2 linked regions of the Ciceribacter thiooxidans genome follow. The main gene of each other region encodes a partner of the protein of the gene in region 2 in a complex. Links are inferred from orthologs where the notes say so. Each region holds a gene or a part of one and is shown on either strand. Other genes may lie near its edges. The genes, in order: dnaN and H4I97_RS09735.

Region 1 (8,628 bases), 1.2 Mb from region 2 along the record:
GTTCGACCGTCGCAAGCATGACCTCCATGCATTCGCGGAAGGATAGGACCTCGCGTCCGCCGAGTTCGTAGATCGTGCCTCGGCTGAGCTTGCCATCGACGGAGCGCGCAACTGCCTCTGCGACATCGCCGACATGCACCGGCTGGAACCTCGTCTTGCCGCCGCCGATCAGCGGCAGGAGCGGTGCTTTGCGGGCCATGGCGGCGAACTTGTTGAAGAAACTGTCCTCGGGTCCGAAGATGATCGACGGCCGCATGATCACGGCGTCGGGCTTGATCGAGAGGATCGCGGCCTCCGCCTTGCCTTTGGTGACGGCATACTGCGATTCCGAGTTCAGGTCGGCGCCGATCGCCGAAACATGGGTGAGGCTCGCGCCGGCATTGCGGGCAGCTTCCGCCACGGCGCGGGCGCCGAAGTCCTGGACGGAGTCGAAGCGGTTGCGTCCGCTCTCGAAAAGGATGCCCACGGAGTTGACGATATGGTCAGCGCCCTCGGCCGCCTTGTCGACCGAAGCGCGGTAGCGCAGGTTTGCCTGGACGAGCGAGATCTGACCGACATTGCCGAGCGGCAGCAGGAAGCCTGCGAGATCCGGTCTGCGGACCGCGACACGGATGCGGTAACCGCGGCGGGCGAGTGCGCGCACGATGTGCCGGCCGACAAAACCCGATCCACCAAACACGGTTACGAGCGGCGGAAGATTGGACAGGGTCATTGGCAGGCTCCCTCGGAGAGAAGTGGGCAGTTTGGCTTGAAGCTGTCTATTAGACGAATCATCTCGCGACGTGAAGTGCCATCGCGCCGCAGAGGGCCGTGTGGATCGGTGCTTCAGACGCCTTCCACGACAACCATCTCGGCATCCGCGACTTCCTGGCGGATCTTTGCCGCGATCTGGTATTCCGGTGAATTGTAGCAGTCGACGGCAGCCTGATGGGAGGGGAATTCGATGACCACGTTGCGTGCGCGGGCCTTCCCCTCGAGCTCGGTGAACGCGCCGCCGCGGGCAAGGAACGTGGCGCCGTACTTCTCGAAGGCCAGTTTCGCCGCGGCGACATAGTCCTTGTAACGCTCCGGATCGCGGATATCGACGCGGGCAATCCAGTAACCTTTGGCCATCCTGTCCTCCTGTCTGGTCTGTCCAGGCGGTTTTGAGTGAATTCGCCGGAAGGGTCAAGTTTGTTCATTTCGGGCTAAGGTGCGGGCCCGTATGTTTCTGAATCAGATCACATCCGCAGAGGGAGACGACATTGAAGCCATGGTCCCGGTTGGGAGCGTCCGGTCGCACGGCCTTTCCTGCTCTCATTGTGATTTCGGCCACAACGGTGATTTTCAGCTTGGGATGGTCGTCCGACGCGCAGGCGAAGATGTGCGATGCGACCTTCTACGAAAAGCTGAGAAGCGCGCCCCACGGCAAGGATGATCGGATCACGGTGGATTGCGATCTTCAACTGAGGCCGAAAGACGTGATTACCCGGAAACTGGTGTTTGCCGGTGAGGCAGCGTCGGGTGTCAGCCTCGATTGTCGCGGTGCGACACTCGGCAGTGCCAAAATGAAATACGGCGTAAGCGCGCCGACCGTTCTCGTAAGATCTCAAAAATTGCCCGGTAGTTCCGGCTGGAGCGTCCCGCGAAACATCCGGATCACAAACTGCAAGATCATCGGAAACATACGCCTGACGGGTCTCGGTGCTAACGGGGAAGCCGAGGAAGTTCGAAAATCGTCACTCAATCGGGACCACACCACGAATGCGCAGCGAAACGCCCCCTCCGGCATTGACCTGAAGAACGTTTCGATTGAGGCAGTCGGCACGATCCCCCTTTATTTCGGCCCGGGGGTAACGAAGTCATCGCTGACGAACTCCACCATACGCGGAAAATCGGCGAAGACCGTCATCTATCTGGATGCGGAATCGGCCGAAAACGTCATTGCCGACAATCGCTTCTCCGTCAAAGCCGACCGTGAAGTGATCGCGGTCGATGGTTCAGCGCGAAACGTCATCTCCGGAAATGAGTTCAAGAACGCCGAGAAAGGCGGTATTTTCGTCTATCGCAACTGCGGCGAAGGGGGAACCATTCGCCATCAGGAGCCCAGGTCCAATCAGATCGTCGACAATCGCTTCGTGTACCGTTCGAGCATCGTTGCCTATCCCGCGATCTGGCTCAATCACCGCGATGTGGGGAAATGGTACTGCAAAATCGACCCGAGATATCCCTTCGGCAGCAGCCTCGATCCACGTGATCGGGCGATCGATAACGTTCTCGCCGGAAACCGCTTCGAAGGCGCCATATCCCCCATGGTGCTCGACACCGAGCGAAAATAGCGGCGTCCGAATTGATGCCGAGGTCAGAGGACCTCGGCCATCTCGGCGAGGATGGCGCGTGCCGCCTCCTTCGGATCCGGCGCCTTGACGATCGGACGGGCGACGACGAGGTGGCTGGAGCCCGCCTTGAGCGCGGCGGAGGGTGTCATGACCCGCTTCTGGTCACCTTTTTCGGCACCGGCCGGACGGATGCCCGGTGTGACGAGCGCCATGTCGGGACCGATGATCTTGCGAACTGCCGCCGCTTCCTCGGCCGAGCAGACAATGCCGCCCATGCCCGCTGCACGTGCCTGCTCGGCCCTGCGAAGGACGAGCGTGTGCGGATCGTATTCGTAGCCCGCCTCGATGAGATCGCCTTCGTCCATGGACGTCAGCACGGTCACTCCGAGCAGGCAGAGGCCGGAGCCTTTGGCGGCCTCGACCGCCGCACGCATCGCCTTCGGATAGGCGTGGAGCGTCAGCATCGACATCCCCATCTTCGCAATGTTCTCGACGCCCGAAGCGACCGTGTTGTCGATGTCGAGCAGCTTCATGTCGAGAAAGATCTTCTTGCCCGATGCGGCGAGGTCGCGGGCGAACTCGAGTCCGCCGGCGAAGGCCAGCTGGTAACCGATCTTGTAGAAGAGAATGTCGTCCGAAAGCGTGTCGACGATCGTTTCGGCTTCACGCAGTGTCGGTACGTCGAGCCCGACGATAAGGCGTTCCCGTGCGGTCAAGGGTTCACTCCCGGCCAAGTTTCCATTGGCGTCCAGTCGCACGTGACGCGGCGATCTGCAAGGGAGAAGGCGAACAGATTGCCGCCGCCTCCGGGTTGGTCCTTGCTGCGGGAAATGCGAACGCCGGCAAGACGGCATCCCAAGAGAGTTCCGACGCCGCCGTGGCCAACAAAGGCGATGGGTTTTGCGGGATCATGGCCGGCGAGGACGGCTTCCACGGCGCGGACGATCCGTCGTTGGGCGTCGATCGCCTTTTCCCATCCCCTGAAGCTCTCGGCAGGATGGGCGAAGAACCAGTCGGCCGCCTTCTCAAATTCTGACGGCGAGAGGAATCCTGTCGCGGACCGGTCGTTCTCATGCATGGCGTCGACGGTCTCGTAGTCGATACCCGCCGCCTCAGCGAGAATCGCCGCTGTCTCCATGGCCTTGATTTCGGCACTTGAGACGATGCGCCTGAGTCGGCGTACCCACGGCAAGGCGGAAGCGGCTCGAGCTCGATTCACGCCAACGTTGGAAAGTCCCCATTGCGGAACGGGTATGTCGGGATCGATCCGGACCTGCGGATGGGTGATGTAAAGCGCGAACATCGCCGGTTAGGCCCGGCGATAGATCCAGAGTTGTGCCGGCGGAATATTGCGGACCACGAAATCGAAGTGCTGGATATGGTAGCTATGAGGCTTCGCAATAATGGGCGACACCGGGCCGTAAGAGATCTGCACAACCGGACGGCCGGGCGGCAGGCGGTCGAGGAGGCTCTCCAGCAGCCGGATCCGGTCCTGCATTGGAAAGTTCAAGAGCGGAACGGCGGAGATGACGGAATCGAACTTCTGGCCCGCGAGCGCGCCGAGTGTGCGGTCGAGATCGAAGGCATCGCCGTGGATGAAGTTCACGCCCGGATAGGTCATCGTGAGATGACTGCAAAAGTCTTCGGAGTATTCGACGGAGACCAGCTTTTCCGCCGGTACGCCACGGGCGAGGATCGCCTTGGTGATGACCCCCGTACCGGGACCGAGTTCCAGGACCGGCAACCCGGAATTCGGATTGATGATGCTCGCCATCTTCTTTGCAGTGATCGAGGAGGTCGGGACGATCGCGCCGACCAGCTTCGGCCCTTGCATCATGCCCTTGAAGAACCGGATCTCCTCGTCGAACTTCTTTTCGAACCGTTCCTTCAGACGTCGTACCATGTCTTAACCCTCACCAGAGACCGATTATGCAAGAACCGCAGCGGCCACACTCGGGCTATGTTGCGCCGCTTTGTCGCAAAAACAAGGCTAAATGGCGCACATAGAGCAGAAATCCAATGGAATCGATCGAGCCGCTCCGTCACACCCGCATCGGCATCAGCACGTAGAGCGCGTCGTCGCCGGCAGTGTCGCGAATGAGAGTCGGCGAGCCGGCATCCGCGAGCATGAAGATCGCATCGTCACCGGAAAGCTGTGCGGTAATGTCCAGCAGGTACTTGGCATTGAAGCCGATTTCCATCGAATCGTTCTCGTAGCCGACGGCCACCTCTTCCGTCGCGCTGCCGGAGTCGGGATTGTTGACGGTCAGCATCAGATGACCGTCGGAGAGCGCTAGTTTCACGGCACGCCCACGTTCGGACGAAATGGTCGACACGCGGTCGACTGCCTGGGCGAAGGTTTGGCAATCGACACGCATTTCCTTGTCGTTCGCTGTCGGAATGACTCTCTGATAGTCCGGGAAGGTGCCGTCGATCAGCTTCGAGGTCATGACAATGGAGCCGATGGTGAAGCGGATTTTCGCGTCCGACACTTCGATGGTAACGACAAGATCCGGATTGTCGACCAGCTTCTGCAGTTCGCCGACCGTCTTGCGCGGGATGATGATCCCCGGCATTCCCTCCGAACCGGACGGGGCCTCGACATCGGCGCGAGCCAGCCGGTGCCCGTCAGTCGCAACGGCGCGAAGCTTCAACGCACCTGCACTCTCGATCGTGTGCAGGAAGATGCCGTTCAGGTAGTATCGAGTCTCCTCCGTCGAGATCGCAAATTGGGTGCGATCAATCAACATCTTGAGATCGGAGGCCTTCAGCTTGAAGGCATGGGTGAAGGTGCCGGCGGTGAGATCGGGGAAATCGGACTCCGGCAGGCACTGCAGCGAAAACTTGGAACGGCCGGAGGCGACCGTCATCGAGACGCCGTCCGGCGTCGTTGCCAGCAGGACTTCGGCGCCGTCCGGCAGCTTGCGGACGATCTCGTAAAGAAGGTGGGCTGGTACGGTCGTTGCGCCGGCCTGCTCGACCATGGCGGGCGTCGCCTCGGTGATCTCGAGGTCCAGGTCGGTCGCTTTCATGTCGAGGCTGGCGCCTTCCGCACGCAGCAACACGTTCGACAGGATCGGGATCGTGTTGCGACGTTCGACCACGCGGTGAACATGGTTCAGCGATTTGAGAAGGTTGGACCGTTCAAGAGTGATACGCATGGACTTTACCGCTTTCGACCTGTCGCCATCCGGGGAGCTGGGATGGCCGCAATATGACGCCGCGCTGTTCGTCGGCGGGAGAATGTGGACGCGCAAAATGGCAGCAAAAGGCGGTCGATTGCAAGAGCCATCACGCGCGGGCAGAGCGAATGGGCATTGTATCTTGTTCAAAGGTCGATGCTGAACCATAAAGGCCCTGTCATCCCTGAAAGGACGCCCATCGTGACAGACATCCGGAAGGACGCCGCGGCTTCCCCGAAGACCTATCGCCTCTATGATGCCGTGATCTCCGCCCGGCCGCTCGAGCCTGCGCTCTATCTCGTCGCGACGCCGATCGGCAACCTCGGCGACATTACGCTGCGGGCGCTTGAGGTGCTTGCCGGGGCTGACGTGCTCGCCTGCGAGGATACGCGCGTGACCCGCGTTCTGCTGGATCGCTACGGTATCCACAACCGGCCGACCGCCTACCATGAACACAATGCAGAGGTGGCGGGCCCGAAATTGCTCGCCGCCTTGGCGGAAGGAAAATCCGTGGCGCTGGTCTCCGATGCCGGCACGCCGCTGGTCTCCGATCCGGGCTATCGTCTGGGACGCATAGCGATCGATGCTGGCTGCCGCGTGGTGCCGATCCCCGGACCTTCGGCGCCGCTCGCGGCCCTCGTCGGCTCCGGCCTGCCGAACGACGCCTTCTTTTTCGCAGGGTTTCTGCCCACGAAGGACAAGGCGCGACGGGATCGGCTGGAGGAGGTGCGGGAGGTTCCCGGCACTCTTTTGTTCTTCGAGTCGCCACATCGCATCGGCGACACGCTGGCCGCCGCTGCGGATGTGCTCGGTGTCGGCAGGCAAGCTTGCGTGTGCCGCGAACTGACCAAGACCTTCGAGGAATTCCGGCGAGGTACCCTTGCCGAGCTCGCGGATCACTACGATGATCGCGCTGTGAAGGGCGAAATCGTGCTGGTGATCGGTCCGCCTGCTCCCCCCGAGGCGCCGGCCCAGGACGACGTCGACACGCTCCTGAAGCGCCTTGCTGCCGACCTCCCCGCCGGCAAGGTCGCAACCGAGGCGGCAAGGCAGACGGGTCTGCCCCGCAAAGATCTCTACCAGCGAATCCTCGAACTCAAGGACGAGGGATGAGCAACGGCCGGCCGCAGGAGAGAAAACCCGACGGCCGGCGCCTCAGGGCAGAACGACGCGGGCGTTTGTCCGAGTACGTTGCCGCGCTTTTTCTCCTTCTGAAAGGGTACCGCATTGTCGCCCTGCGCTACCGCACCCGCGCCGGAGAGATCGACATCATCGCACGTAGGGGCACGCTTGCCGTGTTCGTGGAGGTCAAGGCCCGGCGACTGGAACGTAGCGCGGTCGACGCCGTAAGCTTTCACACCCAGAAGCGCATTCACGCGGCGAGCGACGTCTGGCTCTCGCGGCAACCGGATTTTTCCAGCCTCTCCTGCCGCTATGACATCATTGCCGTTTTGCCTTGGCGGCTGCCGAGGCACTTTCAAAATGCGTTCTAGACACGCTACGCGGAAGTGACGGAACTGTCACAAAAGTGTTGTTGAACGGTCACTTCGCCGTCATCGAACCGTCACTTACCGTTCATCCCACCTCATTAGAGAAGCGAAAGCGAACCGAAACACTCCGATCGCCGAACGAACGTCGAAGCGAAAATTTCTGCCTTGACGGCCTATTCGATGTCTCTAAAGTCTCAACTCTTCTGAGGAGGAGAGGAACCCATGATAAAGAAAGTTGCTTTTGCCGCGCTGGCACTTAGCCTGTCGGCCTCTACATCCTTTGCCAAGACCCAGATCACCTGGTGGCACGCCATGAGCGGTGAACTCGGCAAGAAACTCGAAGAGATCGTTGCCAACTACAACAAATCGCAGGACGCGTATGAGGTCGTGCCGACCTACAAGGGCAACTACACCGAAACCATGACGGCGGCGATCGCCGCTTTCCGTGCCAAGCAACAGCCGGACATCGTCCAGGTGTTCGAAGTCGGCACGGGCACGATGATGGCCGCCAAGGGCGCCGTCTACCCCGTCTACAAGTTGATGGCGGATACCGGAACCGAATTCGATCCGAAGGGCTTTCTCTCGGCCGTCGTCGGCTATTACACGGACACGGACGGCAATATGCTTTCGATGCCGTTCAATTCATCGACACCGATTCTCTATTACAACAAGAACGTCTTCAAGAAGGCGGGGCTCGACCCTGAAACGCCGCCGAAGACTTGGCAGGATGTGGAAGCCTATTCCAAGAAGATCATGGAATCGGGCGCTGCCAAGTGCGGCTTTACGTCGGGCTGGATTTCCTGGGTACAGCTCGAGAACTTTTCCGCTTGGCACAATCAACCGATCGGCACGCTGGAGAACGGTTTCGGCGGTATCGATCCCAAGCTTACCGTCAACGGCCCGGTCCAGGTCAAGCACTGGTCGAATTTGAAGAAATGGCAGGACGAAGGCGTCTTCCAGTATGGCGGCCCTGTCGGCGGTGATGACGCTCCGCCGAAATTCTACGCGCAGGAATGCGCAATGTATATGAATTCGTCGGCCGCTCGCGCCGCCGTCATGAACAACGCAAAGGATTTTGAAGTCGGCTTCGGAATGCTGCCTTACTATTCTGACGTTGACGGTGCGCCGCAAAACTCCATCATCGGTGGGGCAACCCTCTGGGTCCTGCAGGGACACGACGACGCTGAATACAAGGGTGCGGCCGACTTCTTCCATTACCTGTCCTCGCCGGAGGTTCAGGCCAATTGGCACCAGTTCTCGGGTTATCTGCCAATCACTCAAGCCGCCTACGACCTCGGTCAGCAGCAGGGTTACTATGAGAAGAACCCGGGTTCCGACGTTGCGATCAAGCAGATGACATTGAATCCGCCGACGGAGAACTCAAAGGGCCTTCGCTTCGGCAACTACGTGCAGATTCGAACGATCATCGATGAGGAGTTCGAGGCGCTGTTGTCCGGCAAGAAGGACGCTCAAGGAGCGCTCGACGCAGTGGTGGAGCGCGGGAACAAGCTCATAAGCGACTTTGCGGCGGCCAACCAGTAAAGTTCCCGAAGCAAATCCGAGCTCGTCGGAGGGCCTGCCGGGTCGGTGACCCGGCAGGCCCTCCGTGGCCCCTGAAAGCCCCATCCGTCGGATGCC
Region 2 (8,537 bases):
AGCGACATCGCGATCCTGCGCACCATGGGTGCAACCTCCGGCTCGATCATGCGCATCTTCTTCATGACGGGTGCCGCGATCGGCGTCACCGGCACCTTCGCCGGCGTGGCGCTGGGCGTCGTCGTCTGTCTCAACATCGAATCGATCCGCAGCTTCTTCTCCTGGGTGAGCGGCACGGTGCTCTTCGATCCCGAACTCTATTTCCTCAGCCAGCTTCCGGCGGACATGAACGTCGGCGAGACGATGTCCGTCGTCATCATGGCGCTGACGCTCTCCTTCATTGCGACGCTCTTCCCTGCCTGGCGCGCCTCGCGGCTCGACCCCGTGCAAGCCCTCCGATACGAATAAGGATGCCGCTTTCCATGGCCACCGACAAAGTTCTCGCGCTCACCGGGATCGATCGCAATTACGGGCAGGGCGATACGCTTCTGACGATCCTGAAAGGCGCCGACTTCAGCCTCACGGCCGGAGAGACGGTGGCGCTCGTCGCGCCGTCCGGCACGGGCAAGTCGACGCTTCTGCACGTGGCGGGCCTGCTTGAACATCCCGACGCCGGGGAAGTCGTGATCGGTGGCGAGGCCTGTTCGGCACTGTCGGAGGATCGCCGGACGGCCGTGCGGCGCCGCTCGATCGGCTTCGTCTACCAGTTCCACCACCTGCTGCCGGAATTCTCCGCGCTCGAAAACATTATGATGCCGCAGCTCATCGCCGGGCTTTCCATGGCCGAGGCCAAGGAGCGGGCCGCACAACTTCTCGACTATATGCGGATCGGCCATCGCGCCGATCATCGCCCGGCGGAGCTTTCCGGCGGAGAACAGCAGCGGGTGGCGATTGCCCGCGCCGTCGCCAATGCGCCGCTCGTGCTGCTCGCCGACGAGCCGACCGGCAACCTCGATCCGGAGACGGCATCCTACGTTTTCTCCGCCTTGCGCGCTCTGGTCCGCCAGTCGGGGCTCGCAGCGCTGATCGCCACCCACAATCACGAACTGGCCCAGCGCATGGACCGTTGCGTGACGATCGCCGACGGCAAGATCGTCGACTACGCCGTCTGACGACTTCGGGCCGAGATCTGACGAAGGCCCCGGCCGATGCATGTCATGCGGCGCACCGGGCTCTGACGGTTACCACCCTCATCTATCCTGTCTGAACTCTGCGGCGCCGGGCAAAGCGATGCGGCCGACCGCACCGTCTGCTGCGTTTCCTCTATGTTCCAGCGCATTCGCATCGTGAATGGAAGTATATGACCCTTTTTGGGTTGACAAGAGAACAAACACGGAACAAAATAAAAACATAAAGAGTAAGGAGTGAGCCATGACTGATGTTTTCCGTGATGTCGCCGCATTCGCCTCGATCCTCATGTTCCTCACCGGTTTCTCGGTGATCGTCTCCGCGATTTGAGGTTCTCGCACCTATCCTGTAGAGAGTGACCCGTGTCCGGTCGCGAAGGCTGGACTTCCCTGTCGGGGCGACCGAAAATCGCACCGATTCATCGGATGCGGGTAGACGGATATGGGCGAAGCAGTTGGCGAAGGTGTGCACGAGGCAGGGTCGCCGGGTTTTGTGCATTTGCGCCTCCATTCGGCCTATTCGCTGCTCGAAGGCGCATTGCCGCTGAAGAAGATTCTCCGCAAGGCCGCCGCCGACGGCCAGCCGGCGGTCGCCATCACTGACACCAACAATCTCTTCGTCGCGCTCGAGTTTTCGCAATATGCCGTCGGTGACGGGCTGCAACCGATCATCGGCTGCCAGTTGTCGATCGATATGGAGGATGCGCGGGACGATAAACGTTCGTCGCATGCGCCCGCCAGATACCCTGCGATCGTGTTGCTTGCGGCGGATGCCGCCGGCTACGAGCGGCTCGTGGATCTCGTCAGCCGTGCCTACCTCGAAGGAGAGGGGCACCAGGCGGTGCATGTCACCACGTCGTGGCTGGAAGAACGCGGCACGGACGGGCTGATCGCATTGACCGGGGCTTCGGGCGGACCGGTCGATGTCGCCCTTCAGGAAGGGCACGGGGCGCAGGCCGAGGCGCGGCTTTCGACGCTGAAGCGGCTCTTCGGCGACCGGCTTTATGTCGAGTTGCAGCGTCACGGCGACTACGATCGTCGCCACGAGACGAAGATGGTGCAGCTCGCCTATCAGTACGACCTGCCGCTGGTTGCGACCAACGAAGCGTTCTTTCTCACCCGGGAGGACTACGACGCGCATGACGCGCTGATGGCCGTCGCCCACAATGCGATCGTTTCCGACGACAACCGCTTCCGCCTGACGCCCGACCATTATCTGAAGAGCCGGGCCGAGATGCAGGCGCTCTTCGCCGACTTGCCGGAGGCGATCGAGAACACCGTCGAGATCGCCATGCGGTGCTCCTTCGTGCTCAACACGCGCAAACCGATCCTGCCGCGCTTTGCCGGCGTCGGCGCCGATCCGGAGGAGGCGGAGAAAGCCGAGGCGGAGGAATTGCGGCGGCAGGCGGTCGAGGGGCTCGACCGGAGGCTCGCCGCGCTCGGAATGGCGGCGGGCTACGAGGAGAAGGATTACCGCGAACGGCTCGAATTCGAGCTCTCGATCATCGAGCGGATGAAGTTTCCCGGCTACTTCCTGATCGTTTCCGACTTCATCAAGTGGGCGAAGCAGCACGACATTCCCGTCGGTCCGGGCCGCGGTTCGGGCGCGGGCTCGCTGGTCGCCTATGCGCTCACCATCACCGACGTCGACCCCTTGCGCTTCTCGCTGCTCTTCGAACGCTTCCTCAATCCGGAACGCGTGTCGATGCCCGACTTCGACATCGACTTCTGCCAGGACCGGCGCGAAGAGGTGATCCGCTACGTCCAGCAGAAGTACGGCCGTGAGCAGGTGGCGCAGATCATCACCTTCGGTTCGCTGCAGGCGCGTGCGGCCCTGCGCGATGTCGGCCGCGTGCTGGAGATGCCCTACGGCCAGGTCGACAAGATCTGCAAGCTGGTGCCGAACAACCCGGCGAACCCGACGCCGCTTTCCAAGGCGATCGAGGAGGAACCGAAGCTCCGCGAGGAGGCGGAAGCGGAGCCGGTCGTCGCCCGTCTTCTCGACATCGCCCAGAAGATCGAGGGCCTCTACCGCCACGCCTCGACCCACGCCGCCGGTATCGTCATCGGCGACCGCCCGTTGTCGAAGCTGGTGCCGATGTATCGCGATCCGCGTTCCGACATGCCGGTGACCCAGTTCAACATGAAATGGGTCGAGCAGGCGGGGCTGGTCAAGTTCGACTTTCTCGGCCTGAAGACGCTGACGGTGCTGAAGACGGCTGTCGATTTCGTCAAGGAGCAGAGAGGCGTCGACGTCGACCTGGCAGCGATTCCGCTCGACGACAAGCTGACCTACGAAATGCTCTCCCGCGGCGAAACCGTCGGCGTGTTCCAGGTTGAAAGTGCCGGCATGCGCAAGGCGCTGATCGGCATGCGACCGGACTGTATCGAGGACATCATCGCGCTGGTGGCGCTCTACCGTCCGGGTCCGATGGAGAACATCCCGGTCTACAATGCCCGCAAGCATGGCGAGGAGGAAATTGCCTCCATCCACCCGCAGATCGACTACCTGTTGAAGGAGACGCAAGGGGTTATCGTCTACCAGGAACAGGTGATGCAGATCGCCCAGGTCCTGTCGGGCTATTCGCTCGGCGAAGCCGACCTTCTGCGCCGCGCCATGGGCAAGAAGATCAAGGCCGAGATGGACCAGCAGAGCGCCCGCTTCGTCGATGGTGCGATGAAGAACGGCGTGTCCAAGCCTCAGGCCGAGAACATCTTCGAACTCTTGGCCAAGTTCGCCAACTACGGCTTCAACAAGTCACACGCTGCGGCCTACGCGATCGTCTCCTACCAGACGGCCTACATGAAGGCGCATTATCCGGTCGAGTTCCTCGCCGCCACGATGACCTACGATATGGCCAACAGCGAGAAGCTCAACGACTTCCGCCAGGATGCGGGGCGTCTCGGCATCAAGGTCATCCCACCGTCGGTGCAGACCTCGTTCCGCCACTTTCAGACCGGCGATCGCTGCATCTACTATGCGCTCGCTGCGATCAAGGGCGTCGGCGAGTCGGCCGTCGACCACATCGTCGAAGTTCGTGGCGACAAGCCCTTCGAGAGCCTCGAGGATTTCTGTCTGCGCATCGATCCGAAGCAGATCAACCGCCGTGTCTTCGAAAGCCTGATCTGTGCCGGCGCCTTCGATTGCTTCGGCCACGACCGTGCCGAACTGATCGGCGGGCTGGACCGCATTCTCGGCTATGCGCAGCGCGCGCAGGAAAATGCCGTCAGCGGCCAGTCGGACATGTTCGGTGCCGGCGGCGCCTCCGGGCCGGAGAAGATCGCCTTCCCGACGTACACGCCGTGGCTCGCCTCGGAGAAGCTGCACCGCGAATTCCAGGTGCTGGGCTTCTATCTCTCCGCGCATCCGCTCGACACCTATCGCTCGCTCCTCGAAAAGATGCGCGTCCAGACCTTTGCCGATTTTTCCGCCGCGGTGAAGCAGGGCGCGACGGCCGGGCGTCTCGCCGGCACGGTGACGGGGCGTCAGGAACGCAAGACCCGCACCGGCAACAAGATGGGCATCGTCACCTTTTCGGATTCCTCCGGGCAGTTCGAGGCGGTCCTGTTTTCCGAAGGCCTGAACCAGTATCGCGACCTTCTGGAGTCCGGCAAATCCGTGGTGATCACCGTTGCTGCGGAAGAGCGGCCGGAGGGCATCGGGCTCAGGATCCAGACGGCCCAGTCGCTCGAAGAAAAATCGCTGCAGATGCAGAAGGCGCTACGCGTCTATGTTCGCGATTCCGGTCCGCTGAAGGCGGTCGGCGCCCACCTCAACACCAGGGGCGACGGCCTCGTCTCCTTCGTCGTCATCAAGGAAGACGGCCAGCGCGAGATCGAGGTCGAGCTTTCGGAAAAGTACCGCATCTCGCCGGAGATCGCGGCAGCGCTGCGGTCGGCGCCTGGGATCGTCGACGTCGAGCTGGTGTAACCGCTGGTGGATGCCGGCGGGTTGCCCGCGTCAGCCGCGCGGCACCTTGCGGGTCACGGTGATGAAGTCGGTCCCGTCGCCGGTTTCCGGCCCGATCCCCGAATCCGAAATGGTGATCGAGCTGCCTTCCCCGAGCATGGGCTCGATCTTCCGGCGCACGGCATCCGGGATGGAGATGCGGTCGAGCGCCTGCGCAAGCGTCGGCGCGGTCTCGCCGGCCGTCGGCGCTTCGATGCCGAGGCGCTTCATCGTCGCGTTGGAGAGGTTGTTCTCCAGCGTGACGCCGCGCCATTCGGCGCTGCCGGCGAGCATGTCGACATGCGTCGCCTCGACGAAATGGGTGCCGAGCGGCTTCTGCGGATCGGCAATCGCGATTGCAGCCTCGAAGACGGGCTTGAACTTCTGCCGCACCATGATCTGACCGAGCGGCGGCTCGCCCTTGCCGGCGCTCGCATAGAGCTGCGCCAGAAATTCGGGCGTCAGGATTTCACCTTTGGTTGCGAGCCCCTTCCACCGCTTGTAGCCGTTGACGGCCGAGATGGTCTGGCGGCCGAGATAGCCGTCGATGATGCCGGCGTCGAAACCGAGATCGGTGAGCATCGCCTGCACGTCCATCAGGGTCTCGCGCTGACCGCGTCTTGTGATCAGAATGCGCACGGGCGGAATGTCGGCGAAGGCCTCGGCCGACTGGACCGGGCTCGTCGCTTCCTTTTCGACCATCGCGACCTGAACCGGCTTCCGTCCCGCCTCGATGGTGGACGGCCGCAGTTCTGCATCCGAGAGGAGCTGTCCTTCGGCGACCGGCTGCCGCGGCTGAAAGAGTGCCGCATGGCGCACAGGTGCCGGAACGACCGGTTCGTCGGTGATGATGACGTGGGCGCCGCGCTCGGTCATCTGATAGAGCGCTTTGGCGAAGGCGCGCGGCAGGCGGACGCAGCCGTGGGACGCCGGATAGCTTGGCACGCTGTTCGATTCGTGCAGCGCCACGCCTGACCATGTGAGCCGCTGCATCCAGGGCATCGGCGCGTTCGAATAGAGATTGGACTCGTGATACTTGCGCTTCTCGAGGATGGAGAAGATTCCCGACGGCGTGGAGTGGCCCGGCTTGCCGGTCGAGACGCGGGAGGTGGCGACGACCTGGTCGCCATCATAGACCGTCAGGCTCTGCTCGGCCTTCGAAACATAGATTTGCAGCGCGCCGCCGTCTCCGGCGAAGCTCTGAGAGGCAAGCGCTGTCGCGGAAAGCAGACACGCGACGTGCAGGAACTTCAGCATGCTATTATCGTCCTCAACGCAAAACTGACCGGGCGAGTGCTTGTGCTGGTCGTTAAAATATCGCGCGAAGTTTAAGGAAGGTTTTCTCGGGCAAGCACTGCAATCACGAGTCGGTGTATCGCTGCATTTGCGCGACGTGACCTTCTTGCCGTGGGTGCGACAGCATCACCATCACAGACGGACGGCAAACCACTTCAAGATCGGACCGTCGTCCGAGCGCTATTTCCGCCGCCCGAAGGTGTAGCCGGTCTCCACCGTCGACTTGCCGAACTTGTCGCGCAGCTTGTCCATCGCGGCTTCAGCGGCGGCGCGTCGGCCGGCCTGCTGGTCGACCAGATCCGGCGGATCGGCGACCGAGGCTTCCTTGAGGTCGGTCACGCCGATCCCGATCAGCCGGAAACGCGTACCGTCAGCCTCCTTTTCCATGAGCGCCAGCCCGGTACGGAAGATGCGGTCGGCAAGCTGCGTCGGGTCCTCTAGGCGACGGTTGCGCGTCCGTCCCTTGAAATCCGCCGTCTTGAGCTTCAGGACGACGGTTTGCCCCGAAATCCCGTGCTTCTTCAGCCGCCAGGCGACCTTTTCCGACAGAGCCCGCAGGTGGATGATGAGATCCTCCCGGCGGCTGATGTCTTCGAAGAAGGTCGTCTCGGCGGAAACGCTCTTCGCCGCTTCGTTCGGGTGGACGTCGCGATCGTCGATCCCGCGGGAAAGACGGTAGAGCCGCTGGCCGATCGAGCCGTAACGGCGCATGAGATCGGCTTCCTCCATGGTCTGCAGCTGCCCGACGGTACGGATGCCGTCGCTTTCGAGCGTCGCCGCAAACGCCTTTCCGACGCCCCAGATCGTCGTCACCGGGCGCGGGGCGAGAAAATCCAGCGCCTCTGCCTCGCCGATCACCGAAAAGCCGCGCGGCTTCTGCAGGTCGGAGGCGACCTTCGCCAGAAACTTGCAGTAGGAAAGGCCGACGGAGACCGTGATGCCGATTTCCTGTTCGACGCGGCGGGCGAAGCGTGCGAGCACGCGTGCCGGCGGATCATGGTGCAGCCGATCGGTGCCGGAAAGCTCGAGGAACGCCTCGTCGATCGAGAGTGGCTGCACGAGTGGCGTCAGTTCCTCCATCATCGCCCGCACCTCGCGTCCGACGCGTACGTATTTCTGCATGTCCGGCTTGATGACGACGGCGTCGGGGCAGGCCTCCAGCGCCTTGAACATGGGCATCGCGGAGCGGACGCCGTGAATGCGGGCGATGTAGCAGGCGGTCGAGACCACACCACGCTTGCCGCCACCGACGATCACCGGCTTGTCGGCGAGTTCCGGATTGTCCCTCTTCTCGATCGAGGCGTAGAAGGCGTCACAATCGATGTGGGCAAGCGTGAGCCCGTAGAGTTCCGTATGATAGACGAGCCGGGGACTGCCGCAGCTGCTGCAGCGACGGTTGCCTTGCGGCTGGCCTCTGAGGCAGTCGCGGCAGAAGGCTGGATACGCGGTCAGGTCGGTTGTCATCGCTGGAACAAATGTTGAACATTCGCACGCTTAGCGTTACTCTTGCTCGACTCGGGTGGCAAGGGAAATGCGATGAACGACGGATTTCATGCCCAGCCTCTCTCGGCCGACCGCTGGGGCGACTTCGAAGCCGTGATGGGCCCGCGCGGCGCCTGCTACGACTGCTGGTGTACCTATTTCCGGCTGGTGCCTGCCGAGCGCAAGAGCTTCACCGGCAGCGAAAAGAAGGATTTCATGCGTCAGCGCGTGAACGAGGGACCGCCTCCCGGCCTCATCGGCTACCTCGGCGAGCGGCCCGTCGGTTGGGTGCAGGTGGGCCCTCGCGCCGATGTGCCGAACTGGAATTCGCCGCGTACCGTATCACGGCCGCTCGAGGAGGCGGATGCCGGCGACCCGGCAGTATGGGCGGTGAGCTGCTTCTTCATCGTGTCGAAGGAGCGCGGCAAGGGATTGAGCCATCGGATGCTCGACGCTGCCGTCGCCCATGCCCGCACCGCCGGCGCGCGCGTCATCGACGCCTGTCCGATCGAACGGACGAAACAATCGAAGTCAGTCGGGCTTTATGTCGGATCGAGACGAATTTTCGAAGCGGCCGGATTTTCCGAAGTCGCGTCGAGAAAGGAGGGCAGGCCCCTGGTGCGTCTGGTGCTCTGAGTCGCGAGACCAGTGCCGCCTCAATATTCGCCCGAATCAAGTCCCGGGCCGGAATAATGCCGCCAGGCCTTCACGACCGTCTCCGGTGCGATGCCGGAGGCGTCACA

The links.
Region 1: the proteins of H4I97_RS09735 (region 2) and dnaN are in contact, whole or in part, in a solved structure (PDB 1OK7), measured with the Escherichia coli proteins. The link is inferred for Ciceribacter thiooxidans from one-to-one orthologs.

What each region holds. Positions count from the first base shown.
Region 1 is NZ_CP059896.1:3,226,819-3,235,446, reverse strand. What follows is about bases 3,421-6,414. They hold dnaN (DNA polymerase III subunit beta), read right to left. Parts: upstream 5,480-6,414; coding sequence 4,361-5,479; downstream 3,421-4,360. Other genes in these bases: rsmI (16S rRNA (cytidine(1402)-2'-O)-methyltransferase), read left to right, coding at 5,711-6,414; pmtA (phospholipid N-methyltransferase PmtA), read right to left, coding at 3,628-4,221; H4I97_RS15955 (histidine phosphatase family protein), read right to left, coding at 3,421-3,621. Also shown: H4I97_RS15975 (complex I NDUFA9 subunit family protein), read right to left, coding at 1-712; H4I97_RS15970 (DUF1330 domain-containing protein), read right to left, coding at 826-1,113; H4I97_RS15965 (right-handed parallel beta-helix repeat-containing protein), read left to right, coding at 1,332-2,318; pyrF (orotidine-5'-phosphate decarboxylase), read right to left, coding at 2,342-3,034; more of H4I97_RS15955, read right to left, coding at 3,031-3,420; more of rsmI, read left to right, coding at 6,415-6,613; H4I97_RS15935 (YraN family protein), read left to right, coding at 6,610-6,993; sn-glycerol-3-phosphate ABC transporter substrate-binding protein UgpB, read left to right, coding at 7,213-8,532. UniProt on the Escherichia coli protein: Confers DNA tethering and processivity to DNA polymerases and other proteins. Acts as a clamp, forming a ring around DNA (a reaction catalyzed by the clamp-loading complex) which diffuses in an ATP-independent manner freely and bidirectionally along dsDNA.
Region 2 is NZ_CP059896.1:2,017,187-2,025,723, reverse strand. What follows is about bases 5,635-8,537. They hold H4I97_RS09735 (DNA polymerase IV), read right to left. Parts: upstream 7,777-8,537; coding sequence 6,493-7,776; downstream 5,635-6,492. Other genes in these bases: H4I97_RS09725 (DUF3572 domain-containing protein), read right to left, coding at 8,451-8,537; H4I97_RS09730 (GNAT family N-acetyltransferase), read left to right, coding at 7,849-8,430; H4I97_RS09740 (L,D-transpeptidase family protein), read right to left, coding at 5,635-6,273. In the rest of the region: H4I97_RS09755 (lipoprotein-releasing ABC transporter permease subunit), read left to right, coding at 1-348; H4I97_RS09750 (ABC transporter ATP-binding protein), read left to right, coding at 363-1,052; dnaE (DNA polymerase III subunit alpha), read left to right, coding at 1,510-4,998; more of H4I97_RS09740, read right to left, coding at 5,029-5,634. UniProt on the Escherichia coli protein: Poorly processive, error-prone DNA polymerase involved in translesion repair and untargeted mutagenesis. Copies undamaged DNA at stalled replication forks, which arise in vivo from mismatched or misaligned primer ends.